Regions from separate parts of the Clostridium sp. CM037 genome, predicted to be linked through region 2. Evidence: a T-box and tRNA genes for the amino acid it is inferred to sense, from the RefSeq annotation. Region 2 holds a T-box; the other holds one or more tRNA genes.
What was found. The T-box of region 2 lies ahead of ACWJKP_RS01820 (glycine--tRNA ligase). A T-box ahead of a tRNA ligase gene usually reads a tRNA of that ligase, here a tRNA-Gly.
Positions count from the first base shown of each region.

Region 1 (15,387 bases), 830 kb from region 2:
CTTTAGTATTCAAAATACCTAATGCAGAACCATCAGCTCCAATAACTCTTATTTCTCTAACTCTGATTTCTTCATTCATCATGAAATCTTTGTTTTTACTAATAATTTTCACCTCCTAAGTGTATTTAGATAAAAATATAATATTTAAACAATTAAAAGGACGACAAAATGCCGTCCCTAATAGTAACAAATTTAAATTACTAATTAACCTAACTAGCATTACTGTTAGGTGAGAAACGGCTGTTTCTTCTTGTAAAAGATAACTCTATTATATTAAAATATTTTTTATATTTTCATTCACAACAATTCAAAGTATACTATCTAAATATTTGTTTGTCAATACTTTTTTATTTATTTTATTCACATATCAATGTGCCTTACTACCATACAAGGGTTTCTTTTTTTATCTCTTCACATTTAAGACATTTATCACAATAATAGACCCTATCTGCAAAAACCTTGTTTATCGTTTGTATTAGTTCTTTATTTTTACAATGTTCTACACAGTGTATAATTACTTTTTTAGGAGCATTGGTTATCATAGTGCTAATAATAAGTTCCTCTCGATTTTCTTTTGAATCAAATTTAACATCTGGTAACTCCATCATCATATTTCCTACTAAATCATTACCTTCTTCATCTGTTAAACGATAATTTCCGTTTTTTTCAATTAAAATATTAATCTCATCTACCTTACTATCCTGAACATCAACAAAGTATTTAAGCAATTTTATAAACTCATTATATTCTTTCTCTACCATATACTCTTCCACAACTTTATCCACTATGCACTCTAAATCTCCCTTTAGCTCTTTTGTCCTAAAGGTTAAAAATCCACTTATATTAATTTCATTATTTTCTTCTATACATTTAGTTATCTTATCAATTATACTATTTTTCCTATTCATACAATATACTCCATTAGGTCCGGATATTTCGCCCTCGCTACTCAAATATTCTTGTATCTTAGGTTTAATTTGTTCTATTTCATCATATTGCAGAAAAAAATAAGATTCATCTAAAAATTTTTTGAGTCCTTTTTTACAAAATTCCATTATAACTATTTTATATAACATGTTTGCAACATGCAAATTAAATGTTTTGATACCAGCATCGCTTAAGTTGTCATCATCACAAAAAAACTTTACTACGTGAGTATCCCCTATTATATTTTCCGATATACCTGAAAAGTTTTTTTTATCTTCAAAACACTTCTTAATGTCTTTAATTTCATCAATAATACATTCCACACTCCTATTATATACAATAGTTAATAAAAGCATTTCGCACACTCCTTTCTCACTAAGATAGTATGTGTGTAATATTAATGTATATGCAAAATAGATTAAACAATTATCGACATATTGCAATTTGTGATAGCTTTGTGTTATAAAATAAACATAAGAAAATAAATATTAAATAGGAGTATTGTAATGAAAAATATTATTGTTGATTTTAGAATTCATAATGAAGAAAAAGAATATTTAGTTTCTAGAGGATATAACTTGCTTATTTGCCCACCTAGCAACATTTTATACGAGGCTGTATGTGGTCACCCTGATATGCTTATGCATATTTTAGGCAAAGATATTATAGTTCATAAAGACATGGATAATGAATTCATACTGAGCTTAATTTTGTTAAATTATAAAGTTTATAAATCAAATTCAACTTTAAAAGATAAATACCCTTATGACATATGTCTCAATTCATTAAGCCTAGGCAATCTTTTTATTCACTCATTTAATTTTACTGATACTAATCTTTTGTCACTATTAAAAACAAGAAAATTAATAAACGTTAAGCAAGGTTATACAAAATGTTCTACTTGCATTGTAAATGATCATGCAGTCATAACTAGTGATGTTTCTATCGCTAAGGCTTTAAGCATTGAAAAAATAGATATTTTATTAATTCCACCTGGTGATATTATCCTTCCCGGGCTTAACTACGGTTTTATAGGTGGCGTAACAGGTCTTATCGAAGATAATGTCTTAGCTTTTTATGGTCACTTAGATCATTATTTGTATGGGAAAGAAGTATTAAATTTTTTAAATAAGCATAAGGTAGAACCTGTATTTTTGAGAAATGGAAAACTAATCGATAGAGGTAGTATTTTTAGAGTCTAACGAATCCAAAATATACTGAAATAAAAAAAGCAGTCTAAATACTGAAATATCAGCATTTAGACTACTTTTTATTGTTTTGGAGGCGCCACCCGGATTTGAACCGGGGAATAAAGGTTTTGCAGACCTTGACCTTACCGCTTGGCTATAGCGCCATTATTCATAATTATAGTTGGAGCGGAAGACGAGATTCGAACTCGCGACGTTCACCTTGGCAAGGTGACGCTCTACCACTGAGCCACTTCCGCAACACTGGTGGCTAGACCAGGAATCGAACCAGGGACACGAGGATTTTCAGTCCTCTGCTCTACCGACTGAGCTATCCAGCCTTAATAATTTTCAAATTTACTAAATTCAAATGGCGACTCAAAAGGGACTCGGACCCTCGACCTCCGCCGTGACAGGGCGGCACTCTAACCAACTGAGCTATTGAGCCATATGTGGTGGGAACAACAGGGTTTGAACCTGTGACCCTCTGCTTGTAAGGCAGATGCTCTCCCAGCTGAGCTATGCTCCCACATATCTTTATCAGACTAGTACAGTTTACATCATTTCATAAAACTTGTCAACAACTTTATGTATTAACTGTTTTTTCACTTTACTGATAACTTCCTCGTCCATGTGTACTTTGTGAGTACTTTATTATATTATAAGATTTTCTTACGGCTGTCAACCATAAATATGGTGAATATTCACGTATATTTAAATTATACTCCCTATTTATCGAATTTACTCCACTTTGCTACGATTTGAAACATATATTACTATAGAATATAGTTTGTGTATTGCTTTCTATAAAAAGCAATACCACATATACTATATTCTCTTTAACCAAAGCTGCATTTTTATCTATGAATTAGCTTCTTTAAGTAATTGCCCAATTTCTTCATGATTAAATTCATAATTTTCATTACAAAAATGGCATTTAAGTTCTTCGGTTTTACCATCATTATATAATTCTTCTAAATCCTTTTTACCTATACTTATTAAGGCCCTCTCAACCCTTTCCTTGCAGCAATCACATTTATACGTCGGCTTAACCTCTTCATGTATTTTAAGTTCCATATCTTCAAAAATAAATTCCAAAATTTCTTCGATGTTCATCCCTTTTGCTATTAATTCAGTTATAGATGGAATTTCTTCAAGTCTATACGTTATTATATCAGCTAAAAATTCGTCTGCACCAGGCATCATTTGGATTATAAAACCTCCTGAAGCTTTAATGCTCATATCCGTGTCAACTAAAACTCCGAGTCCCACAGCAGACGGCGTTTGCTCTGATACAGTAAAGTAATAAGCTAAGTCATCCCCAATTTCACCTGTACAGATTGGCACTTGACCTATGTACGGTTCCTTTAGTCCCATATCTCTTATAATCCTTAAATAACCATCCGTACCAACGGCAGCACTTACATCAAGTTTCCCCTGTTTGTTTGCAGGCAAATCTACATTAGGGTTTCCTATGTACCCTTTTACACTTACATCAGCATGTGCAGTTACTACCACGCCTCTCGCTTCTCCTCCGCCATCAATTTGAAGTGTTAAACTATCTTGCTGCGACTTTAACATGCTTCCCATAAGAGTACCAGCCGTTAGCATCCTACCAAAAGCAGCTGCTGCCGTGGGTGCACACAAATGCATAGAAACTCCCTCATTTACTAAACCCGTAGTTATTGCTGCGACTATTCTAACCTGGCCTTCCTTTGCAGTAGCTCTAACCAATTTATCCATATACTAGCCTCCTGTAAACTATTTTTGTTTTTTACTTCTTAAGTACATAACATATTCGCTCTGTGATTTTACTTACTACTTTATCTTCATAGTTATCCATCTTTTTAATTATTTCGAACCCGATTTCTTTTATAACACTTTCTACATATTCTTCTTTATAAGCCCTTTCAGAGTGTTGCTCATCAAAGCGTCTGAACACTTGTCCTTCTTTTACAAAAAAAGTTAAATTCATTTGCACTATATCATTTTCTAAATAATTTTCCCAAATATACACTACATCATCACTATCGTAATTATAAATATTATTACCAAGCACATTGGTAAGTTTATAATAAGAGTTAATATCAAAGATGAATAACCCATCCTGTTTTAATAAATCATAAGCGCCTAATAAATACTTTTTAAAATTTTCTTTTTTTAATATATAGTTGCTAGAATCTAAGCAGCAAGTTATAAGGTTAAAAGTATTATCTAAATTCAATTCACAAACATCTTGGCATACAAATTTTGCTCCTACCCGAGCATCCCTCATCTTTTTCTCTGCTTGACTTAACATATCACAAGATAAATCAACTGCCCAGGTGTGCTTAAACTCATTTGCAATTTCTATAGTAAGATTTCCTGTACCACAGGCTAAATCTAAATAACTCTCCATATCTAAGTGATACTCTTTGCAAATACATAATATTTGGGAAGCCCATGTTTTATATTCAATATCAGAATTGATTAATTCATCATATATACAAGCAAACTCTTTGTAACAGTTCATATTAACATTTCTCCTTTATATTCCTCTTAATACTATAATGGTATATAATATACTAACCTATATACCAAATATTGTCCAAATTAATTTGCTTAATATCTTTAAAAATCTTTGTTTTTAGGGAGATTTATGGCTTTCTTTCTTTTTGTCATTAAGCCTCCAATTCTTCCTGTTTCTTCTGCTGTTAATCCACTCCAACCATCAACATCTATCTTTTCTGTTAATCCTAATTCTTCCGCTATTTCATATTTTAACGATTCTCTTAGCATTTCGTTTTTAGTTAACTCTTTATTTGTTCTTAATTTAGCTTTTATAACTTTTTTCAAAGGTGTTTTACCCATCATATACCTCCTGATTATAATTGTAATATCTTATATTTTTTACAATTCGAGGTTTTTTTATTCATAATAAAAAATAAATATTACCCGTTATTTAATCATAATATGATTTAAATTACAGTTTTATAAATATACCCATTAAATTATACCTTGCTGATTTTCAGTTTTTTTTTTTAAAGTATATATATTTTTACATATGGGCTATATAATATAATCTAATGAAGAAAAATATTTTAGTGATAATTTATGTGTTTCCTAATTCATTATGAAGAATATTACGAAATGCTTCACTAAAAGCGATCTAAATTAATAACTATATAGTATAAACTACTAGGAGGTAATCTTATGAGTATTTTTAAAGGTTCTGGTGTTGCAATAGTCACTCCGTTTAATGAAAGAGGCGTAGATTTAAAAAAACTCGAAGAATTAATAGAATGGCATATCAAAAGCATGACAGATGCTATTGTAGTATGTGGTACTACAGGTGAAGCTTCTACTATGACAGAGCAAGAAAGAAAAGAGACTATAAAATTTGTAGTTGATCTAGTTAATAAGAGAATTCCAGTAATCGCGGGCACAGGAAGTAACAATACTGCCGCTGCAATAAGTATGAGTAAATGGGCAGAAAAAATAGGAGTAGACGGATTACTTGTAATTACGCCTTACTATAATAAGACTACTCAAAAAGGCTTAGTTGAGCATTTCAAGGCAATTGCAAATAGTGTAACTACACCAATAATAATATACAACGTTCCTTCGAGAACAGGTCTTAATATTACTCCAAACACACTTCTAAAATTATGCGAAGTACAAAACATTGTAGCAATTAAAGAAGCGAGCGGCGATATAAGTCAGATAGCACAGATTAAAGCACTCTGCGGAGATAGAATAGATATCTATTCAGGTAATGACGACCAAGTTATACCTATACTTTCCTTAGGAGGTATCGGAGTTATATCTGTTCTTTCAAATATAATTCCTACAGTGATTCATAACATGTGTGAATTATATTTAAAAGGCGAGCATGCAAAAGCTCTAAAAATACAATTGGAGTATCTTCCTCTTAATGGCTCTATATTCATAGAAACTAATCCTATCCCTGTAAAAACAGCTATGAATCTTATGGGAATGGAAGTCGGGGCTTTAAGACTACCACTATGTGAAATGGATGAAATAAATTTACAGATTCTAAAAAAAGAATTAAAAGCATATAATATCCCTTTAAAGGAGGAAATCAAATGATTAAAATGCTTCTAAATGGCTGCAATGGAAAGATGGGCAAAGTTATTTCTGAAATGGCTAAAGCATCAACAACGATTTCAATTGTTGCAGGTGTTGATAAAAATTCATTTAATTTAGGCTATACATGCTATGACAGCATACTTGAATGTGAAAATGATATAGATGTGATTTTAGATTTTTCAAGGCCAGATGCTTTAGATTCCTTATGTAAGTATTCTAAAGAGAAAAATATCCCTATTGTGTTCTGCACTACTGGTTACACGCAAGAACAGTTATCTAAAATTAGTTCCCTCAGCACCGAAATCCCAGTATTCCACTCTGCAAATATGTCTATAGGTATAAATGTTGTTAATAATATACTTAAAAGCATAAGCAATATGCTTTACAAGGATTTTGACATTGAGATAATTGAAAAGCATCATAATCAAAAAGTCGATTCCCCTAGTGGTACCGCTTTACTCCTTGCAAATACAATTAAAGATTCTATAGATGACGAAACCACCTTTGTCAAAGGACGTGATGGTTTAAGTAAAAGACAACCTAATGAAATAGGGATTCATGCTATCCGTGGTGGAAGTATTATAGGTGATCATGAAGTCATATTTGCAGGAAAGGGAGAATGTATTGAAATTAAGCATACTGCAATATCAAGAGATGTTTTTGCAATAGGTGCACTTAAAGCCTGCGAATATATATACGGAAAAGAAAAAGGTCTATATAGTATGGATGATGTAGTTAATATGTCAATATAACGACAGTTCAGAAGGAAAGTCTCCCACTACTACACGCTGGAGTTACGTGCCCTAACAAATAAAAAACTTCAGCGGGAGTACAAATCTTCTTCTGAAGTCGTTAATACAGCTCCGCAGGAGATGATTTAGCCTTTAAACTAGAAAAGCAACCTTCAAAGTATTAAATACTTAAATAGGTTGCTTTTCTAGTTCAATATTTTTAAAAATTACTTAGGTAATGATTTAATCCACTTTTCCATTCTATTTAAAGCCTCTTTTAACACTTCCATACTATAAGAATATGATATCCTTATGAAACCTTCTCCTCCGGTGCCAAAAGCCGAACCAGGCACAACAGCGACCTTGCCTTCATTCAACAGTCTGTTGCAAAACTCTTCGCTACTCATAGAAAATTTTGTTATAGAGGGAAATATATAAAAGGCCCCTTTAGGAATAGTTGTATCCATTCCCATTTGCTTCAACCTTTTATATACATAATCTTTTCGCCTCTCAAACTCCACTTTCATATTATTTACATCATTCATGCTGGAAAGTAATCCTTCGCACGCACCCCATTGAGATATTGAGGCTGCACAAGAAACATTATACTGATGTACTTTCATTATATTATCCATGATATATTTGCTAGCACAAACATATCCAACTCTAAGTCCTGTCATTGAAAACATTTTAGAAAATCCACCCACCAAAATTACTTTATTCCTTAATTCATCAATTTGAGCTAATGAATAGTATTTTTCATAACATAATGAGCTATAAATTTCATCACTTATTATGTAAATATTTTTTTCTTTTAGAATTTGAAAAAGTTTATTTCGCTCGAATAATGTTAATGTTGCTCCAGTAGGGTTAGACGGATGTGACATCACTAAAATCTTAGGATTTTCTTCATTAATAAGTTTATTTAATGTTTCAAAATTAATAGTAAAATCACTGTTAAGCTTATAATTAACTACTTCTGCTCCAAAAATCTTTACACAGCTCTCATAAGCTGGATAAGCTGGAGTCGGTACCAGCACTTTGTCTCCAACATTTAAAAATGCTGCAAATGTGCATAGAAGTGCCTCACTTCCACCAACAGTCACAGTTATTTCATCAGCTGAATAGTTGATGCCTGTGCCGCATAAAAAATTAGAAATCTCATGTCGTAGCTCCGGAATACCTGCATTAGTTGTATACTCAGTTTTATTTTCATTAATAGCTTGGATCATGGCTTTCTTAATATTTTTAGGCACTGGAAAATCAGGTTGACCAAGAGTCAGTGAAATCGCCCCTTCAACTTGTGGAACCTTATTAAAAAATTTTCTAATTCCAGAAATCTCTACATTGCTTACATTTTTTGAAAATAAATTATTCATAACATCATCCTTTTCAATGTGTTTGTGCTTTCAATTATTTGCATTATAAGTATTTTACTATATAATAGAATAAAAATCAGTATTTTTTAAATTGTTCTAGGATAATGCTAATATTTATGGTGTAATCGAAATTAAATGCATAAAAATGAAAATTTGGCTTAATACTTATAATACGAAAGGAGATTAACTATGAACTATGATTTAACCGACCCTTATGAAATTGCAAGATACATAAAAGAAGCTAAAAAGGCAACTCCACTTAAACTCTATATTGATGGAGATTTATCACAATGCGAATTTGGCAATATAGAAAGTTTTGGTAACGGAAGCTTTTATATCCTTTTTGGAGAAAGTAATGAGGTATCAGATTTTCTAATAAAGTATAAAGACAGAATCAAAAAATCCAAACTTGAACAAGACAGACGAAACTCTGCTATTCCTTTGATAGATTTAAAAAATATCGATGCAAGAATTGAACCAGGTGCAATTATACGCGACAAGGTTACCATAGGTAAAAATGCCGTTATAATGATGGGTGCCATAATTAACATAGGTGCTGAAATTGGTGATGAAACTATGGTAGATATGAACGCTGTTGTTGGTGCCAGAGGTAAACTCGGTAAAAGAGTTCATTTAGGTGCAGGTGCAGTAATCGCAGGAGTGTTAGAACCGCCAAGCAAAAGTCCTTGTGAAATTGGAGACAATGTACTAATTGGAGCCAATGCTGTAATTTTAGAAGGAGTAAAAATCGGGAATAATTCTATAGTGGCAGCAGGATCTGTAGTTGTAAATGATGTTCCTGAAAATGTTGTAGTTGCTGGAACACCCGCAAAAATAATAAAAAACGTGGATAGTGGAACTAAAGAAAAAACTAAACTACTTGATGATTTAAGAAAATAACAAAAATTAAAGAGCATATATTACTACAAATGCAATTCACTTTGCTAAGTAATTCTAAATTAATTTTAATTACTAGAGCTTGTTCATATGCATTTTACGTAATATATGCTCTTTATAACCCTATTGAAGAAAAAAGATTCATTCTACATATCTATACTATATAACGTCTAGAGCTTCAAGGTCATGCTCTTCATCAATCATATCCGCTTCTACAGTGCCCTCACCATCTTTAGCAACCTTTTCCATCTTTGATATAGAGACTTCATATGCCACTTTCTTTATAACTTCGTCATCTGATAATTTCTTTTGATATTCTCTACTCTGAAGTCTTCCCCATATTCTTATATTATCTCCTACTTCAAGACTTTTACAAAACCTAGAATTTCGTCCCCAAGCAATTGTAGGTATATAATCAGATTTATTATACAATCTGTTAACTGCTAAAAGCATGTCCGCAATCTCTCTCCCAAACGGAGTTGTCCTATACACTGGACTCTTGCAAATATATCCATCTAAAAATATTTGATTTGGATTCTTACTGTGTTCTTCACAAATTTTAATATCTCTAGCAAATACCGTTAATATTAATCGGTTAGATCCGTCAACGAATTTATTGTAAGATCTAAGTTGACCTTCAACTATAAACTCATTTCCTATTGTAATATTCATACCTGCAATTAATCTTTCAGAAATTGTTATAGTTAAAATATCTGTTGTTTCACTAAGTCTCCAAACCTCAAAATCAAATACATAAAAGCCTTCTCCATACATTTCATGACTGAATTTCAATTCAGATACTACCTTTCCTTCTAAATAAATCTTGTTATTTAACATAACATTATCCATCATAATCCCTCTTTCCCTTAGTTTTTTTTAATAAACTTTCTTTAGAATATAAATATTCAGTTTTTCAATGTAATATACCTAATATTAAGAGAATTTTGTTTATATCTATTTTTCCAAAATTATAACTAATTGGTATTTCCATTATAATACAAATACACCGTGGATTTCAATACATTTAATTTTTATTTTTGTATTTGTTTTCCTGATTCATTTATATAATAGTTTTTTTTGTATATAAGATCTGATATTTTTACAAATTTGTAGCCTTGAGCCTTAAAATGTTTTAAAATTTTTTCTAAATTTTCAGGGGTATACTTTGCATTATTGTGAAATAAAAGTATGGAGCCCGGCTTAGTCTTTTTAATTATTCTATTATACTCAATTTCTGCCCCCTGCTCTTTCCAATCAATACTATCTGCATCCCATTGAATACAATAATGATTTGTTGATTCTACGGTTTCAATTACTAAATTATTATATTCTCCAGATGGGCATCTAAAAAGGGTTGTTTCTTTCCCTGTTATAGCCATTATTTTAGCATCTGTGGTGGTTATTTCTTTGTTCATTCTCTCCTTGGATATTGTAGTCATTATAGGATGCTTATTGGAATGGTTTCCTATTTCATGACCTTTTTGATGCATCGTCTTTACCCTATCCGGATACTGGTCTAGCCACGCTCCCACTATAAAAAACGTTGCTTTAGCATTGTACTTATCTAATATTTTTAATATATCATCTGTTCTATCATCGCCCCAGTTTGCATCAAAAGAGATCGCAATCTTTTTCTCTTTAGTATCTACGGAGTAAATTGGTAATTTACGTTGCTCACCCAAAAACGCACCCTTAGTTTTTAAGTTATAAACACCTATAATTGATAAAATCACAATGAAAATCGCACAAAATACTATTAATTTTTTTTTTATGTAATTCATATTCATATCCTCTTATATCCTCCTTATAATCACTTTGTGCCAAAGTAATAGATATCCCCTATCGTCTCCTTGCACATTTATACTTTAAATTTATATTCTATAAGTTAATATATATGTGTATAATTTATTTTATAAAGTTTATTTCTTTTGAAAATTCAGATAAACCATTATATAGTATTAAAATTAAAAGCACCGATTCATTTCGGTGCTTTTTATGTTATAATGTTTATAGTTAATTTTACATGAAATGATACCGTTCATTATTGTTTTATATTAAGCAGACTACAAGGAGGAACAGATATGTTTGAGGATGCTTTAGACTTAGCTGAAAATAAGCTTCTTTTACTTTATATATTTTATAAAATAAAGCTCCCTATTTCTAATATTCAAATAACGCAAATTATTTTAGAGAATAATTTTATAAATTATTTTACTTTGCAACAATATATTACTGAACTTATTGCATCTAACCTACTTAAGCATACTGATCAGAAAGGTAAACATAGATTAGTCATTTCGCAAAAAGGTGACAATGTTCTATCTTTATTTAAAGGAAGAATTTCTGAAAGCAAGATACAACTTATTGATAGCTATTTGAAAGTTCATATTGAAAACATCAAAAAAGCACTCACGGTTAGTGCTGATTACACAATAGAAAACAATAATAATTATTTAGTTAACCTAACCGCTTCAGAAGATAATTTTACACTTATAGATATTAAACTTAGTGTTGCGTCGAACAAGCAAGCACGAAGTTTATGCAGTAAATGGAGAAAAAACCCTTCTGAACTTTATGCTAAAATAATTAATCTTCTCATAGATGATTAATCTTAATCTTCTATAGAAGCTGATTTTTATAAAAGCGCCATACCTGTGGGCTCTCCGCCAATAGAGATGGCTTTTTTATTTTCAGTAATTTTATCAATTCTAAAAAGCAAATTGTTATAATTATCACCTACATACAAATATTTTTCATCTTCGAGTATTCCCCTAGGCATACCCCCAATTTTAATTTTTTTTATCTCTTTGTAATTATTTATGTCTAATATACTCACCGTGCCATCTCCAAAATTTGATACATAACAGTATTTTTCATTACAATACATGTCCACAGGCGAATTACCAACAGGTATCTTGTATAATACGTTATAGTTTTTTAATGAAATAATGCTTATACTTCCCTTATTGTCCATACCTATATTGCTCTCGCAAACTAAAATATAATTTCCATCCGGGGTAATTAGAGCTTTAGTAGGATATGCCCCCACCCTAATATTTTTAATATTTGTGTTCTGAGCACAATTTATTATTGTTATGCTGTCACTATTCATATTTGCCACTATAATAAGGTTCTTTCTTTTACAAAGATAAATACTATGTGGTGAGTTACCACATGGAATTACTTCTACAATTGTTTTTTTGTCTAAATCAAAAACTATTATATCATCAGAATCTCCACAAATAACATATGCCCTATTATCATAAACTGATAAATCATTACAATGCATACCTATAAAATAACTTTCTGTTTCATTATTATCAATATCAACCATAGAAATACTATTATCATAACTATTAGCTGTTAATATCTTGTTTTTATATATATATATACCATGAGGACCAATTCTTTCGAGATTTTTTTTATCCAAATATATTTTTTCTTCTTCTATAAACAAATCCAAGTTAACTTTTGATATGCAATCTGCTGAAGTACTACACACATATAACTTTCTCAAATCCTTCACCTCCCCATAACCATAATATGAAAATAGCGCTAATATGCTAACAATGTTTTCATTAAAATTAAATTCTTGAAATGAGGATACTTAATAGTATATAATAACTATTGTAATTATTAATATTACAAAGGACGGAGGAGTAAATTATGTATAGTTATGAGCCAAAAGGCGTTTGTTCAAAAAAAATAACTTTTGAAGTCGTTGACGATAAAATAACAAATGTTGTTTTCACAGGAGGATGCGCTGGAAATTTAAGTGGAATTTCAACCTTAGTAAAAGGTATGGAAGTTTCCGAAGTTATAAAAAAACTTAAGGGTATTAACTGTGGTGGTAAAAGCACTTCTTGCCCAGACCAATTAGCTTTGGCACTGGAGGAATTAGTTGCAAAGGCTTAACCAAATAAAAAAAGACACATATTATCTAGTAATATGTGTCAGACCGTTGACAAACATAAAATGTAAAACACTCTAATTTAAAATTGGAGTGTTTTTTTCATATTCAAAAAGGATTTTAGGACATCAATGTCGAATATATATAGTATACAAACTTTATAATTCGGAGGGCATTATTATGATTAATGAAAAAAACTTCACACAACAAAAACTAGAAATGGTGTATTTAGAAGATTTAGTTCCTAAAGACCATATTTTGAGAAATATAGATAAATACATGGATTTCTCTTTTATAAGAGAACTGACTAAAAAATATTACTGCTTAGATAATGGAAGACCTGGCGTAGATCCCATTCTACTTTTTAAAATGCTGTTTATTGGGTACTTATTTGGAATAAAATCTGAACGACAACTTGTAAAGGAAATTGAAGTAAATGTGGCTTATAGATGGTTCCTAGGGCTAAGTCTTACTGATACTATTCCAGATCATTCAACAATTAGCCAAAATAGACGTAGACGATTTAAAGGAACAGATGTGTTTCAAAAAATATTTGACGAAGTAGTATTTAAGGCTATAAATCTTAAGATGGTAACCGGTAAAATACTTTACACAGATTCTACACACCTAAAAGCAAATGCTAATAAGCGAAAGCTTGTGAAAATTGAAGTTGAAAAAACGCCGAAAGAATATGTAGCTGAACTTAATAAAGCAGTGGAAGAAGATAGAATAAACCATGGTAAAAAACCTTTAAAAGAAAAAGAACCTGTTACCAAAATAAAAGAAACTAAAGTTAGCACAACCGACCCCGACAGTGGATATATGATGAGAGATGGCAAGCCGGAAGGCTTCTCATATTTAGATCACAGAACTGTCGATAGCAGACATAATATAATTACTGATGTGTATGTTACTCCTGGAAACATAAATGATGTTGATCCTTATATCGATAGATTAGATGTGCAAATAAAAAAGTTTAATTTTAATACAAAATATGTTGGTGCAGATGCTGGTTATGCTACAAATCTTATATGTAAAAAACTATATGAGAGGGAATTAAAATCTGTAATGGGATACCGTAGGTCTCCACATACAAAAGGAATGTACACAAAAAATAAATTCCAATATGTTAAAGAGCAGGACATTTACGTATGCCCTGACTTAAGGGCTTTACATTATAAAACAACAACAAGAGAAGGATATAAAGAATATGTTGGTAATGCAAAATATTGCGACATATGTCCAAACAGAGCTCAATGCTTTTCTGCAAAAAGCAAGTTTAAAACTATTAGAAGACATGTTTGGGAAACGTATAAAGAAGATGTTGTAAAGTTCACCAGAACAGATAAAGGCAGAAATATATATAGAAGAAGAAAAGAAACTATAGAGCGAAGCTTCGCAGATTCAAAACAACTGCATGGGCTTCGCTATTGCCATATGCGTGGATTAGAAAATGTGCAAGAGCAGTGTCTGCTTACAGCAGCAGTGCAGAATATGAAAAAGATAGCTAGCCTGCTATCTTTAAGGTTTTTTGATTTTCTAACTAAGAACATAGTTGTTATTTTAAATTTATCCATAACTCAAAATGCTATCGCATAATTGCATGTAAAAAGCCCAGTATAATAAAAAAATTATACTGGGTTTGTAAACAACCTGACACATATTATCTAGTAATATGTGTCAATTTATTTTTAACGACATTTCAGCTCCACAGGAGATGATTTAATACTATTAATAGCTGTGAACATTTCGTATTATTTTTCTCATATCTCCCACCATGTATAAAGAACCTGACACTAACAGTAAATCATCTTCATCGCAGTAGCTCAAAGCTTTTTTATATGCATCCTCATAATCTTCAATTGCCTCGCAACTCATAGTATATTTTTCTACTTGGATTTTTAATTCTTCGCAGAGTTCTGCCCTATCGCTATGGGGGGTAACAGTAATAACTCTACTCACCTTTGGAACTATAGTTTTTATCATCTCTTCCACTTGCTTATCCGCAAGGATTCCTAAAATTAATATGATTTTTTTGTAGTTAAAGTACATATCAATACTCTGCGTAAGTTTTTGTATACCATCTATATTGTGTGCACCATCTATAACTACTAAAGGCTTTTTATGCATCATCTCAAGCCTTGCTGGCCACACTACACTCCCAAGCCCTGTTATTATATGATCTCTATTAATCATTGCGCCTTGCTCTATAAGCTCCTCTATAGCATGAACCGCTACAGAACAGTTTAGTAATTGATGTTTTCCTA
Region 1 covers NZ_CM143650.1:1,164,423-1,179,809, reverse strand. The annotation lists gene infC (translation initiation factor IF-3) at 1-112, opposite strand, end outside; ribosomal protein L20 leader region at 147-258, opposite strand; gene ytxC (putative sporulation protein YtxC) at 381-1,283, opposite strand; gene ACWJKP_RS05555 (DUF6873 family GME fold protein) at 1,434-2,129, shown strand; tRNA gene ACWJKP_RS05550 (tRNA-Cys) at 2,207-2,281, opposite strand; tRNA gene ACWJKP_RS05545 (tRNA-Gly) at 2,300-2,374, opposite strand; tRNA gene ACWJKP_RS05540 (tRNA-Phe) at 2,380-2,455, opposite strand; tRNA gene ACWJKP_RS05535 (tRNA-Asp) at 2,486-2,562, opposite strand; tRNA gene ACWJKP_RS05530 (tRNA-Val) at 2,568-2,643, opposite strand; gene hslO (Hsp33 family molecular chaperone HslO) at 2,976-3,857, opposite strand; gene ACWJKP_RS05520 (class I SAM-dependent DNA methyltransferase) at 3,889-4,626, opposite strand; gene ACWJKP_RS05515 (small, acid-soluble spore protein, alpha/beta type) at 4,725-4,964, opposite strand; gene dapA (4-hydroxy-tetrahydrodipicolinate synthase) at 5,307-6,203, shown strand; gene dapB (4-hydroxy-tetrahydrodipicolinate reductase) at 6,200-6,955, shown strand; gene ACWJKP_RS05500 (pyridoxal phosphate-dependent aminotransferase) at 7,162-8,313, opposite strand; gene dapD (2,3,4,5-tetrahydropyridine-2,6-dicarboxylate N-acetyltransferase) at 8,503-9,213, shown strand; gene ACWJKP_RS05490 (single-stranded DNA-binding protein) at 9,370-10,059, opposite strand; gene pdaB (polysaccharide deacetylase family sporulation protein PdaB) at 10,242-10,997, opposite strand; gene ACWJKP_RS05480 (DUF4364 family protein) at 11,292-11,819, shown strand; gene ACWJKP_RS05475 (YncE family protein) at 11,846-12,727, opposite strand; gene ACWJKP_RS05470 (TIGR03905 family TSCPD domain-containing protein) at 12,877-13,125, shown strand; gene ACWJKP_RS05465 (IS1182 family transposase) at 13,301-14,719, shown strand; gene ACWJKP_RS05460 (bifunctional folylpolyglutamate synthase/dihydrofolate synthase) at 14,852-15,387, opposite strand, start outside.
Region 1: it encodes a tRNA-Gly, which carries the amino acid that the T-box ahead of ACWJKP_RS01820 (glycine--tRNA ligase) is inferred to sense. The anticodon was not compared.

Region 2 (15,387 bases):
CGCCTACGCATCCTTTACGCCCAGTAAATCCGGACAACGCTTGCCACCTACGTATTACCGCGGCTGCTGGCACGTAGTTAGCCGTGGCTTCCTCCTCTGGTACCGTCATTATCGTCCCAGAAGACAGAACTTTACAACCCGAAGGCCTTCATCATTCACGCGGCGTTGCTGCGTCAGGGTTTCCCCCATTGCGCAATATTCCCCACTGCTGCCTCCCGTAGGAGTCTGGACCGTGTCTCAGTTCCAATGTGGCCGATCACCCTCTCAGGTCGGCTACGCATCGTCGCCTTGGTGAGCCGTTACCTCACCAACTAGCTAATGCGCCGCGGGTCCATCTCAAAGTGGAATTTTCCGAAGAAAAATCCTTTGATGTTTCGATCATGCGACCAAAACATATTATGCGGTATTAATCTCCCTTTCGGGAGGCTATTCCCCTCTTTGAGGCAGGTTACCCACGTGTTACTCACCCGTCCGCCGCTAATCCACCCCGAAGGGTTTCATCGCTCGACTTGCATGTGTTAGGCACGCCGCCAGCGTTCGTCCTGAGCCAGGATCAAACTCTCAATTTAAAAGTTTACACTTTTTTAGTTGAAATGATTAATCTGCGACAACTGTTAAGTTGTTACGCAAGCTCATTACATACTTTTTAGTCTTACGACTAAATTTTACTTTATACTAAAGTAATTAACTGGTTTAACGAAATATTATTTCGCTATCTTTACCTATTTCTCTGTTTAATTTTCAAAGACCAACTTGCTTTGTCATCATTTGATGACTTTTACTATTATAATTCTTTTTTTCATCATTGTCAACTACTTTAAAAAATATTTGATAATGAATTTTTCTTTCATCACTGTGCACTTAAAGTTAATTTATAACTGTATGTTCCAGCGACAATTAATATAATATCATATGTATAACTAACCATTTGTTCATAATCATCTATTATATCAATTTGTTTCCATATATATGCTTATTTATACCATATAATCCGTTTTACTCATAATGATACGCTTGGAACATTTGTTACGCATTTAGCACCTATAGACTATAAAATAAAAACCCCGGTAAAAACAATCTTTTTTACCAAAGCTCCTATTTAATGAACATGAAAATGTCTTTTATTATAATGTCATTACTATTTCCTTATATTTATTACCTCTTACTTCAAAATTTTGAAACATATCAAAACTTGCACATGCCGGTGACAACGTCACTATATCACCAGGTTTAGCAACTACTTTAGCTGTAAAAATTGCTTCATTAAAATTTTCAGCAAGTATAATCTGCAAAGTTGTTTCATTTTCTTTAGACATACGCTCAAAAACTTCTTTTATTTTATATTTAGTGTCACCCACTAATATTAGTGTTTTAATATTTGTGTAGCCTTCTTCTGCTAAAGGTTCAAACGGTATTTTTTTATCATATCCTCCTGCAATTAATATAACAGGCTTTTCAAAAGCTTTGAGACTTGCTATAGTTCTAGTTGGAGTAGATGCTATTGAATCATTGTAATATTTAACTCCATCTACTTCCCTCACGAATTCACCCCTATGAGGTACCCCCATAAAAGTGGTAGCCACTTCTCTCATGCTCGCAACTGTTGCTTCATCTTGAGTTGCACAAAAGGCAGTTAATAGGTTTTGCACATTATGCATCCCTTTTAGCTTTATTTCCTCAAGATTACATACTACCTTGTTCATAATGAATAATTTATCATTTTGAAAATATGCACCATCTTCTAGTTTCTCGCATACACTAAAATACTTAACTTTTCCCTTAACCTCTTTTCTTAATTCATAAGTTAACGCGTTATCCTTATTTAATACAATCAGATCACCGTCACGTTGATATATAAACACATTCTTCTTTGCATTTATATATTCCTCCATATCCTTATGAATATCTAGATGATTCACACTCAGATTTGTTACTATTGCTACATCTGTAGAAACCGTCATAGTCATAAGCTGAAAGCTCGACAATTCCAATACTACTTTATCCTCTTTGGTTATTTCTTCAATATTTGCGAACAGTGGTGTTCCAATATTGCCTCCAACCCAAGTTTTATATCCTTCTTTTTTTAATATATTATATATTATTGTAGTTGTAGTTGTTTTTCCATCACTACCAGTTACGCCGTAAGTTTTAGCCGGGCAATATTTTATGAACTCCTCCATTTCGGAAGTTATATATGTTCCTTCTTTTTTTGCTTTCAAAAGAGCAGGGTTATCTACTCTCATAGATGGTGTTTTAAAAATAACATCAAACCCCGTTAGATCATCTAAGTAATCTTCCCCTAATACCAGCTTCACGCCCTCTTCTTCAAAATCTATTGCTACCTTTCCCAGTAAACTATAAGTTTTTTTATCAAAAGCTGTAACAACTGCCTTAAGCTTCACTAGAAAATGTATTAAAGGAATATTGCTAACTCCTATACCTACAACTCCAACTTTTTTTCCTTTTATAAATTCCTTAAATTCATTGAAATCCTTTTTCATATAACCCTCCATGTAATCTCCATATACTTTATATTATATTATTTATTTTACAAATTTATTTTACAATTTTTTAGATTTATTCTATAAAAAAACAACGCATAGTATAACCACAGCCTACTCGAGCCTCATTATATACTATACGCCATTCTCTAAACCAAACTAACTATTCCAATTTAAAATTGTAGTTTTTCTTCTATAAACTTTTCTAAATCATCTATACTTACTCTTATTTGACCCATTGTATCTCTATCTCTAATTGTTACAGTATTATCTTCTAACGTATCAAAATCTACAGTTATGCAGTATGGGGTTCCTATTTCGTCTTCTCTTCTATACCTTTTCCCTATACTTCCGGTTTCATCATAGTCTACGTTAAATTTTTTACCTAGCATAGCAAAAACTTCGAGCGATTTCTCTGATAATTTTTTACTTAAAGGTAGAATAGCCGCCTTAAATGGTGCAAGTGCCGGATGTAAATGAAGCACTGTTCTTACGTCTCCACCTTCAAGTTCTTCTTCATCATATGCATTAACTAAGAATGCAAGAACAACTCTATCTGCACCCAAAGAAGGTTCTATACAATATGGTACATATTTTTCATTAGTAATAGGATCTAGATAACTTAAATCATTCCCTGAATGTTCCATATGTTTCTTTAAGTCATAATCAGTTCTATCAGCAACACCCCATAATTCTCCCCATCCAAAAGGGAACAAGAATTCTATGTCACAAGTAGCATTACTATAGAAAGATAATTCCTCTTCTCCATGGTCTCTAAATCTTAAATTATTCTTTTCCATTCCCAAATTATATAAGAAATTAGCACAATACTCTTTCCAATATGCAAACCATTCTAAATCTGTACCTGGTTTACAGAAAAATTCCAATTCCATTTGCTCAAATTCCCTAGTTCTAAAAATAAAATTCCCTGGTGTTATTTCATTTCTGAAAGCCTTTCCTACTTGGCCTATTCCAAATGGAACTTTTTTTCTTGAAGCTCTTTGAACATTTTTAAAGTTTACAAAGATACCCTGAGCCGTTTCTGGTCTTAAATATATTTCTGATTTTCCATCTTCTGTTATCCCCTGCGAAGTCTTAAACATTAAATTAAATTTTCTAATATCAGTAAAGTCTTTCTTTCCACATTTAGGACATACTATTTCATTTTTTGCTATATATTCTTTTAACTCTTCATTTGACCATCCATCAGCAGTAGCTACTTCTACTCCCTGATTTGTCATATGGTCTTCCACTAACTTATCCGCTCTAAATCTAGCTTTGCAATCTTTGCAATCCATTAGTGGATCTGAAAATCCTCCAACGTGACCCGTCGCAACCCATACTTCCGGATTCATAAGTATAGCGCAGTCTACGCCTACATTATATGGACTTTCTTGAACAAATTTTTTCCACCAGGCTTTTTTAACATTGTTTTTAAATTCAACTCCCAGGGGACCATAATCCCACGAATTAGCGAGCCCTCCATATATATCAGATCCCGGGAATACGAACCCTCTGTTTTTGCATAACGCAACTATTTTATCCATACTTTTTTCAACTGTCATATTAATCCCTCCTATTTTTTTATAATCTAATGATATCTCGTTTTATATACTTCTCAATGGTCATTACAAATATATTAATATTATATCTTGTATTCTTTCCTGTTTGCCCCAAATATAACCAATTCAATTCATCGCACCAGCATAAAGGCATGCTGTTTTATTTTACGTACAAAAAAAAGACTATACCCCAAGGGACGAAAATTATTTCCGCGGTTCCACCCTTATTGGCACATGCCCTACTTTAAGTTCTATACACTCAAAAGTTCCTTTCACAATAATACTTTGATTGTTTACACCAGCCACAACCTCTCTTATGAAGTACTACTACTACTCTTCTTTATCACAGTGAATTATTTTATTATACATTAGATTTTTCATAATATTGAGTTCCAAAAATAAAAAATGGCTCCGCGAAAAGGATTTGAACCTTCAACCTATCGGTTAACAGCCGAGTGCTCCACCGTTGAGCTATCGCGGATTATTATTGCTTACAACAACATTATAACATATACCATTAAAAATTCAATAGTTTTTTCTTTTTTATTTAAATTTCATGATTTTAAGTACTGATGATTACGCTAAAAAAATAAAAAGGATGTTTTAGATTAACTAAAATATCCCTTTCATTTTTTTAAATTACTGAATTGGTTTCATTGTAGGGAATAGGATAACATCTCTTATTGAATAAGAGTCCGTTAAGAACATTACCATTCTATCAATTCCTATACCCAGGCCTCCTGTTGGTGGCATTCCTGTTTCTAATGCGCTCATAAATTCTTCATCTATTAAATAAGCCTCATCATCACCCAGTTCTCTTTCCTTTGCTTGTTGCATAAATCTCTCTCTTTGAACTACTGGATCATTTAACTCTGAGTATGCATTACACACTTCTCTTCCAAACACAAAGCCTTCAAATCTCTCTGTAAACTCTTCATTCCCTCTCTTCTTCTTTGTAAGAGGTGATATTTCTACAGGGTAATCACATAAGAATGTTGGTTGAATTAGTTTTTCTTCCACATATACTTCAAATAATTCATTTAATATATCTGCTTTTGAGCAATTTTCTAATTCTTTTTTAAATTGTAAATGCTTTTCTTTAGCTATAACCCTAGCTTCTTCATTAGTAGTTATTTTATCAAAGTCCACACCTGAATATTCTCTTACTGCATCTACCATAGTAATTCTTCTCCATGGTGGTGTAAAATCTATTTCAGTTCCTTGATAATTTACTTTCATAGTTCCATGAACCTTTTCACAAACGTAAGCTATCATATTTTCCGTAATTTCCATCATATCATTATAATCTGCATAAGCTTCATATAATTCTATCATTGTAAACTCTGGATTATGTCTTATATCTGTTCCTTCGTTTCTAAAGTTTTTACCCATGTCATATACCTTTTCAAAACCAGCAACAATAAGTCTTTTTAAATATAACTCTGTTGCAATTCTAAGATACATCTCAATATCAAGCGCATTATGATGAGTACTAAATGGTCTTGCTGCGGCTCCTCCTGCTACTGTGGATAAAATCGGAGTTTCAACTTCTAAAAATCCTTTGTTATCTAAGTATTCTCGGATATATTTAATTATTGATATTCTCTTCATAAACGTATCTCTTACTTGTGGGTTCATTATTATATCTACTTCTCTTTGCCTAAATCTTAAATCAGGATCTTTTAATCCGTGCCATTTTTCTGGAAGTGGTTTTAGAGCCTTCGCTATAAGCTGAAAATCTACTATATGTAGTGATATCTCACCAGTTTTTGTAACAAAAGGTGTACCAGTTATGCTTACAAAATCTCCTATGTCAAAACTTTTATATTCTTTTAATTTTTCTTCGCCTACATCATCTATTTTTATGTATAGTTGTATTTTACCATATCTATCATGAATATCAGAAAAACCAGCCTTACCATGAACTCTTTTAGACATAAGTCTACCTGCTACAATAACCTGAGCGCCTTCTAATTTCTCAAAATTTTCTTTAACTTCTTGTGATGTATGAGTTCTTTCAACTTTGTACACATCGAATGGATCTTTGCCTTCTTCTTTTAAGGCAGATAATTTTCGTCGTCTTATGGTTACCTGTTCATTATATTTAGATTCAAGTTCATGCAAGTTTTTCTCTTCGCTTTTTTCTTCATTATTTTTTTCGTTTGACATTAATATCCCTCCTGTTTTCCCCAGGTCAGAAAATAATTACTAATCATTTATTCTGCCATATTTCTTCTATGTATATATTTCTTTAGGGCACCTACCAATTATAAATTGTTAAGTACCCCTATGTTCTATAAAAATCAAATAATTTTTAAACAATTACCCACGTCGCACTTCCAATACTTCATACCTACCAACACCATCTGGAACTGTAACTTCTATAATTGCTCCTGATTTCTTACCAACGAGTGCACATCCAACTGGCGACTCATTCGATATTTTATTTATCATTGGATCTGCTTCTGCTGAACCCACTATATAAAACTCAACTTCTTCATCAAACTCATAATCCTTAACCTTAACTATAGATCCTATACTTACTACATCTATTTCAATATCGTTTTCATCTATAACACTTGCATTTCTAAGCATATTTTCCAATTGTATTATTCTACCTTCAACAAATGCTTGTTCATTTTTAGCTTCATCGTACTCTGAGTTTTCGGTTAAGTCCCCATACCCAAGTGCTACCTTTATTTTTTCAGTAATATCTTTTCTCTTGACAGTCTTAAGAAATTCTAATTCTCCCTCTAATTTCGTAATTCCCTCATAGGTCATTACATATTGTTTTGGTACGCTCATTTATTTCTCCCCTTTTTAATTTTTATTAAATAAATTAGTAAACATCCATAAAATTCACTATAAACTAACAATACCCTAGCATATTACACCCCAACTACAATACTGTTTTACTCGGAATATAGTAATTTCATATAATTTATATAATATAAGACTATTAGTTCAAATTGATAAATTATCGGTTCTAAGATTTATTCTTAGAATAACAATACATGTAACCATTTAGCCATTATAAATCAGAGCGTTACTATTGTCAATATGTTACGAACAAAATAGTCTAATATATTACATTATTGTTGAATTTTATTTCTTTAAGATAGATACCATTATACTTAAGAGCTTTTTCAATGTCACTTTCTTGCATTTGACATAATATCGATCCTAAAAGTTCGATAGAAAAATCTCCTTTAAAAGTTTTCCAAGGCACATTATAACTTACATCATTTACAGCTATAATATTTTTTGACGTGCTTATACTATTATCTAAGAACCAGACTAATTTCCCATCACCGAATTCATAATCTTTAGATGAAACAATAAAATCGGCTATTTTAATAGCATATAGTTCATCATCTGTAACAATAGGCGATACACCAAAATTAGCGATAATATAATCTGCAAGCTTTCTAGCTTTTACCAAATCATGCGATAAAAATACAATATACTTGCAATGCTTTGCTAATTCCACAATAATATTATAGTTTATTATTTCTACAGCATCATATATAACAATGCAGCAATTTTTCAAACTTTTGTTTCTCATTCTAATCATAAGTCGCATGCTTTTTATAACACTAAAAGCTAAGAATCGCTTTTGAAATTCATTAAAATAATTATAATCCATAGGCCTCAGTGTTTTTGGCGATAATTGCACTTCACTACATTTACATATTTTTTTAGCATAAGTTAAATTGTTTAAATATGCTTTTCTATTAAAATTAGGTGGCATCCTTACACTCGTAACTTTAATATCTAATTCTTTAATGTATTCATTACTTATTACTTTCATCTTTAGTTTATCTTTAATTTTACTTAAAAATCCAAATTCATTATATAAATTATCTATATTTGAAGTTATACATAAAATTGGCTTCATACATCTGCACCTTATACATTAATGTACTATTATCTTATTCAGTGTTAATTATATAAATTCCCGTTTTAATTTTAAATTACTTCTATGGTCTTCAAATAATTCTTATAAACCAAAAGTACCTGCTTTACCTCATCATAAGTATTTTTAGTATTAATTTCATTCTTAATTTCAGCACAGTTGTTAAGCCCTTTGATATACCAGGCTGTATGTTTCCTCATTTCTCTAACAGCCTTAATTTCTTCATAATATTTTACAGCTAAATTTAAATGCCTTATACACATATCTATTTTTTCTTCAGGAGTAGGGTATATAACTTTTTCTCCGTTTATTGCCTGCTTAATCTCTCTAAAAATCCATGGGTTACCCCTAGACCCTCTTGCAATCATTATAGCATCACAATTAGTCATTTCCTTTATTTTGACAGCATCCTCTACGGAAAATATGTCCCCATTACCTATTACTGGTACTTTAACATTTTCTTTTACAGCCCTTATAATATCCCAATCAGCCTTGCCTTCATACATTTGTTCGCGAGTCCTGCCATGCACTGCAATAGCATCTATCCCTGCATCCTCCATATATTTAGCAAATTCTATAGCATTAACATTATTTGAATCAAATCCCTTTCTAAACTTCACTGTCACAGGCTTTGTTGAAACCTTTTTCATTTCTTTTATTATTTGCGCCGCTAGTTTAGGATTTTTCATCAAAGCTGATCCCTCTCCATTTTTCACTATTTTATGAACAGGACACCCCATATTTACATCAACCATACATATATCGCTTCTTGCGTTGAAAATTTCACAGGAACTAGCCATAATCTTAGGATCATTACCAAATATCTGAACGGCTACAGGTTTCTCTTGACCCGAAATTCGCATAAGTGATTCTGTATTGTCACTTCCATAATATAACCCTTTAGCACTTACCATTTCAGTATATAGTAGACCACACCCTAATTCTTTGCACAACCCTCTAAAAGCAATATCTGTAATTCCTGCCATAGGGGCTAAAAAAACATCGTTTTCAAAGTTAATATTTGATATTTTCATTAAATCACCTATTCCCTATTCTTCTCATAAATCATTCTAAGGCCTTCTAAGGTTAAATTCGGATGAAACTCATCAATAGCAGAAGACTCTTTGGTTATTAGTTTTGAAAGTCCACCTGTAGCTACTACAAAAGGCTCTTCTTCTCCCATACTAAGCATTTCACTTTTCATTTTATTAACAATATAATCTACTTGACCAATATATCCATATATTATTCCAGACTGCATGCTTTCAACAGTATTTTTACATATAACTGTTTCTGGTTTTACAAGCTCCACCCGAGGTAGCTTTGCCGCTCTCTCAAATAGTGCTTCAGAAGCTATTTTAATACCAGGACATATAGTTCCACCTAAGTAATTAGCCTCTTTGCTTATAGCACAGAAGGTTGTAGCTGTACCAAAATCTATTAGTATTAATGATCTTTTATAAATTTCATGAGCTGAAACAGCATTAACAATTCTATCCGCACCTACTTCTTTAGGATTATCATATTTTACATTTATTCCAGTCTTAATCCCCGGTCCTACTACCATTGGTTTCAAATCGAAATATTTTCTTATCATATGTTCTAGTGAATACATACTATTGGGAACAACCGAGGAAATTATTACGCCTTTAATATGTTCTGTTTTTATATTTCTCTGATTAAATAATTGCATTGCTTGAATTCCGTACTCGTCAGCAGTTTTTTTTGCATCAGTAGATATTCTCCACTCTACAATTAACTCCTTTTCCTTAAAAACGCCTAAAACAGTATTAGTATTTCCAACATCTAAAACTAAAATCACTTTATACACCACCTATATAATTTAAAACAACTTGCAAGTCGTTTTATATTTTTGCCATTATAAAAACACAAAAATAATATATCCAATATTATAAAATATTAATTTCAACCGTTCCTAATTTAACAATCTAATTTTAACAATTTGAACATATTTGTCAAGTTAAATCTTTATAAGAAGTTTTGTTTAATTAAATAAACTCCTGGGTCGCTGCAATATTAACGGTTACGGTGAAAGTTACATCTATAACGCTAATTCTATATATTATACCACAATTCTCATCAAATGTTGGTATATAATTACAGTAAGTTTCTTGGTAAATCGCAATAATATAAACTATCTGTTAGAATGGCCTCTCTTTACTGGTTACATGATATAAAAAAGACATACAGCTAACTCACTGTATGTCTTTTACCAAGTTAAATCTTTGTTAAATCAATCTCACCTGAATCTGTTTTAGCCATTATAGCCTCAAAATCCACGCCTTCGAGTTTTTCTTTTAACAACAGTTCTTGAGCCACTGCATGAAGTTTACTTGCATTTTCAGCAAGAATTTTTTCAGCTTTTCCATAAGCTTCATCGATAAGCATCTTAACTTCTGAATCTATTTTATTAGCTATTTCTTCACTAAAGTTTCTACTTTTGCCTAAATCTCTTCCAAGGAATACTTCATTATGATCATTACCAAAAGATATTGGTCCGAGTTCATCACTCATACCATATTCCATAACCATCTTTCTTGCAATAGCCGATGCTCTATCAATATCATTCTTAGCACCTGTGCTAATATCTTTTAATACTAATTTTTCAGCAACTCTACCGCCTAATAACCCGACCATTTCATCTTTAAGTTTTAGTTTTGAAGTATAAGCAGTATCCTCTTCAGGTAGATGCATTGTGTACCCACCTGCCATTCCTCTTGGTATAATACTTATTTGATGAATCGGATCAGACAATGGAGAATATTTCATTACTACAGCATGCCCTGCTTCATGATATGCTGTTAATTTTCTATCTTTTTCACTGATAACTTTACTCTTCTTTTCCGGTCCAGCAATAACCCTAGTTACCGCTTCATCAAGCTCTTTCATTTCTATAACTGTTTTTTTATTTCTAACTGTAAGCAGTGCAGCTTCGTTCATTAAATTCTCAAGGTCTGCACCAGTGAACCCAGGTGTCCTTTTAGCTAATACATCAAGTTTTACTTCTTCTGCTAAATGTTTACCTTTGGAATGTACCTTTAGAATTTCTTCTCTTCCTTTAACATCAGGCGCACCCACTAATATATGTCTATCAAATCTGCCTGGTCTCAAAAGAGCAGGATCAAGTATGTCTGGTCTATTTGTTGCGGCTATCATAATTATGCCTTCATTTACACCAAATCCATCCATCTCAACTAATAGCTGATTTAGGGTTTGCTCTCTTTCATCATGACCACCGCCAACGCCAGCTCCTCTTTGTCTACCTACTGCATCAATTTCATCAATAAATATTATACAAGGAGCACTTTTTTTCGCTTGTTCAAATAAATCTCTTACTCTTGAAGCTCCAACACCTACAAACATCTCTACAAATTCCGAACCTGATATACTATAAAATGGAACTCCTGCTTCTCCTGATACTGCTCTCGCAAGTAAAGTCTTACCTGTACCCGGTGGTCCTATAAGAAGAATACCTTTAGGAATTCTTGCACCTGCTTCTAGGTATCTTTTAGGTTGTTTTAAGAAATCCACAACTTCTGCAAGTTCTTCCTTTTCTTCATCTTCACCAGCTACATCATCAAATGTAACTTTCTTCTTATCTGGCGTTGCTATTTTGGCTCTACTTTTACCAAAATTCATTACACCTCTATTACCTCCACCGCCGCCACCTTGCGATTGCTGCATATACATAAACCAAAAGGCCACTAACATTAAAATTATAAGGAGTGTTGGCAAGACATTTAACCACATTGGCATACTAGCTGGCTTTAAGTATGTTTCTGTAACGCTTGCATTTGGGTTTTGGTCCATAACTTGAAGCAATCTCGTCAATGGGACTATAGTTTCATATCGTGTTCCGTTCTTTAGTTCTCCTGATACTGTTTTATCTTCTTTTACCTGAACAGTTTTAATATCTTTTTTAATCCAATATTCTTGGAATTTATTAACGCTGATTTGGCTAACATCTTTGCTACTATCAAGTACGGTTAGTGCTGCATAAATCACAAGTACAAACACTACGATCCAGATTGATGCACTAGAAATTTTCTTCATTAGAAACCCCCCTTTCTTTTTATTCACTTTAAAATTTTATCACATTAAAAAGCAGTTGACAATAATATATATATTATTTTATACACATTTACTTATAAATTTCTTCTTTAAGTATTCCTATAAATGGTAAATTTCTATATTTCTCTGCATAGTCCAGGCCAAATCCTACAAGGAAGTAATCTGGTACATCGTAACCTAAATATTTAACATCTATATTGGCCGTTCTTCTTTCTGGTTTATTCAGTAAGCATATAATTTCTAAACTATTAGGTTTCCTTGCAGATAGTAACTTCATTAGATATTTAAGTGTAACTCCAGAATCTATAATATCCTCTACTATTAATACATCCTTTCCCTCAATTTCAAAGTCTAAATCCTTTAAGATCTTTACAACCCCTGAAGTTTTAGTGGAATTCCCATAGCTTGTAACTGCCATAAAATCCATTTTACATGGTATTGTAATTTGCTTTACTAAATCTGACATAAATATGACTGATCCTTTTAAAATACCAATTAGTATAAGCTCTTTGCCTAAATAATCCTTACTTATTCTTGCGCCCATTTGCCTAATTTTATCTCTTAATTGATCTTCGCTGTATACTACCTCTTTAATATCATTGTTCATTCTTATTCCTCTCTTCCAATTCTAATCTGCAATATATTTTTAGTATCCTTTGTAACCTTGAATTTTTCGCTAACCCTATATCCAACTACCCAACCTATATTATCCCCAAAACATATTAACGGTATTGCATTTCTTTGGGCTTTAGGTATTTTCAAATCTATAAACAAATCCTTAATCTTTTTACTACCCTTCATACCTAGTGGAATGAATCTATCCCCATCTTTTCTATACCTAAATATTATTGGTTTCTTAATTTTATCATAGTCAAAATACTTAATACAATCATTTTCTTTAAATTCTGTAAATTGTAGCTTAGGATTAACATCAATTTTTACTACTTTATTTAAAGAATGAATAAAGTTTTCCTGATTTATATTTAGAGAGTACTGATTGTTATTAGCTTCAGTAGCTTTTACATAAATATATATATGTATATTCCCATAACAGTTTTCAACTATTATATTCTGAGGTAGCATTATACTTTTACCTGTTCCATGTCTTTGAAGTTCTATAATACTATATATATGAACTTTTTCAAAATTATATAAATTATGATTCACCGCAAGCAAAGCACTCCTAATAATCCTACTTAAAATCGCTTCATGCTCCGCAAAAGCTGCCTTATTTATTATAACCCTTTGCTGACCTATCTCACAATGCTTTTTATACTCTTTTTCAGAAATATTTTCCAAATACTCATTGTCTTTTTTTACAATAGTTGATAATCGATTTAATGTTTTAATTATATCTTTGTTAAAATTTTCTTCCATATATGGAATCAATTCTAATCTTACCTTATTTCTCGCATAAATATTTTCTAAATTCGATTTATCTATTCTTGGATTGATATTATTACTTAAACAATATTTCTCTATTTTTTTTCTACTAAGACGAAGTATGGGTCTTACATATATTTTGTCGCGGACAGGTCTTATTCCTACTATACCCTCGATACCCGTTCCTCTCATTATCCTCATTAAAATAGTTTCAGCTTGATCATTAGCATTATGTGCCAAAGCGACTTTATTAGCATTTAATTTAACCATAAGTTTCTCGAAATATCCATATCTGGCTTCTCGTCCTGCCATTTCACAAGATAAATTCTTTTCCTTTGAAATTCTATGTACATCCACTTTTTCACTATAAAAATCTATATTCAAACTCTCACAAATTTCTTTTGCATATTCCTGATCTTTATCAGACTCATCTCCTCTAAGACAATGGTTTAGATGTGCACCAATAAGTGTAATCCCAAGTTCTTCCTTAAAGTTGTTTAAAATATAGAGCAAACACGTGGAGTCAGGTCCACCAGAAAATGCAACTATAACCTTATCTCCCTTATCAAACATTGAATTCTCTTTTATAAAGTCCATAACTGTTTCTGACAAAATTTTCACTTCCCAAATTTATTTTTAAAATGTTTTCTGTTTTTTGGAGGTTTATATTTTTTTAATACCATATCACTATATCATATTACTATATCATTTAGTAATATATATTTTCCATTTTTTTAGACATCCCTTTAAATCATCTCCTGGGTCGCTGCGATATTAATGACTTCAGAAGGAGATTTAAACTCCCACTGAAGTTTTCTATTTGTTAGGGCGTGTAACTCCCACTTATAGAAATGAGAGACTTCCCTTCTGAAATGTCGTTAAAAATGGGAAAAATGAAGAATATAAAAGAGGTTCTTACCCCCATAAATACTTTCTCCATTTTTTAATTTCTTTTATTATATATTCCCTATTTTTTTCTCAATCTACAGGGCATTAAGATTTTTTCTTTTATAAAATACATTTAGTATAGACTATATATCTTTGAAACAAGAACTGTCATATCATCTTTTACTCTATTGCCACTTAATTTTTTTGCTTCTGAGAGCAACCCTTCAGCTAAATCCTTGGGATTGTTGCAATTATTTTTACCTAGATAATCAACTACCCAATCTACCCTCCCTACATTTTCATCATTGTAATCTAATACCCCATCACTAAGCATAACCATAATATCTCCATTTTTTAATTCCATTTGCTGTATATCTATATCTGCTTTATCTAAAACACCAATAGGAAGAGATTTTGATTTTATAATTTCTAAACTTTCACCCGATTTCAGAAAAGTTGCAACTGCCCCCACTTTTAAGAAATCAATTTCCCCAGTGTATAAGTCTATGCTGCTTAAATCTATAGTTGAAAATTTTTCTTCTTCGGAAAATCTCAATGTCATTATTGAATTCACAGTGTTAATAGCCGTAATTTTACTAAAACCTGCTGATGTAAACTTTTCTATTAATTCAACCGCAGCCTCGCTCTCTCTACCCGCTTGAGGTCCTGATCCCATGCCATCACTAATAATTGACATATAACTTCCATCAGGAAGCTTACCAAAGCTATAGCTATCTCCATTGGACCTTTCACCATCTTTACACTGCCTAGCCACATTAGACACCACATGAAACTTAGGTGTTTCTTCAATAGTTACCTTACATATATTAGTCTTCGGATTTATATTACACCCCTCATCACTAACACACATGCACTTGCCTGTGACCCCATTTATAATAGGCAATAAATCCTTTACACACATTTGCCTTCCGCTGCAAGCGTTAAGTGACAATTTAATACTCAATCGTCCAAGCTTATCATTCAAACACATAAGATCATTGTGCTTAACTCTATTTTTATCTAAGGCTCTACATATAAGTTTTTC
Region 2 covers NZ_CM143650.1:334,445-349,831, reverse strand. The annotation lists rRNA gene ACWJKP_RS01830 (16S ribosomal RNA) at 1-569, opposite strand, end outside; gene murD (UDP-N-acetylmuramoyl-L-alanine--D-glutamate ligase) at 1,125-2,501, opposite strand; gene ACWJKP_RS01820 (glycine--tRNA ligase) at 2,675-4,066, opposite strand; T-box leader at 4,254-4,419, opposite strand; tRNA gene ACWJKP_RS01815 (tRNA-Asn) at 4,470-4,544, opposite strand; gene lysS (lysine--tRNA ligase) at 4,703-6,232, opposite strand; gene greA (transcription elongation factor GreA) at 6,386-6,868, opposite strand; gene ACWJKP_RS01800 (Rossmann-fold NAD(P)-binding domain-containing protein) at 7,143-7,961, opposite strand; gene dusB (tRNA dihydrouridine synthase DusB) at 8,033-9,013, opposite strand; gene ACWJKP_RS01790 (type III pantothenate kinase) at 9,022-9,801, opposite strand; gene ftsH (ATP-dependent zinc metalloprotease FtsH) at 10,218-12,053, opposite strand; gene hpt (hypoxanthine phosphoribosyltransferase) at 12,142-12,678, opposite strand; gene tilS (tRNA lysidine(34) synthetase TilS) at 12,681-14,075, opposite strand; gene spoIIE (stage II sporulation protein E) at 14,476-15,387, opposite strand, start outside.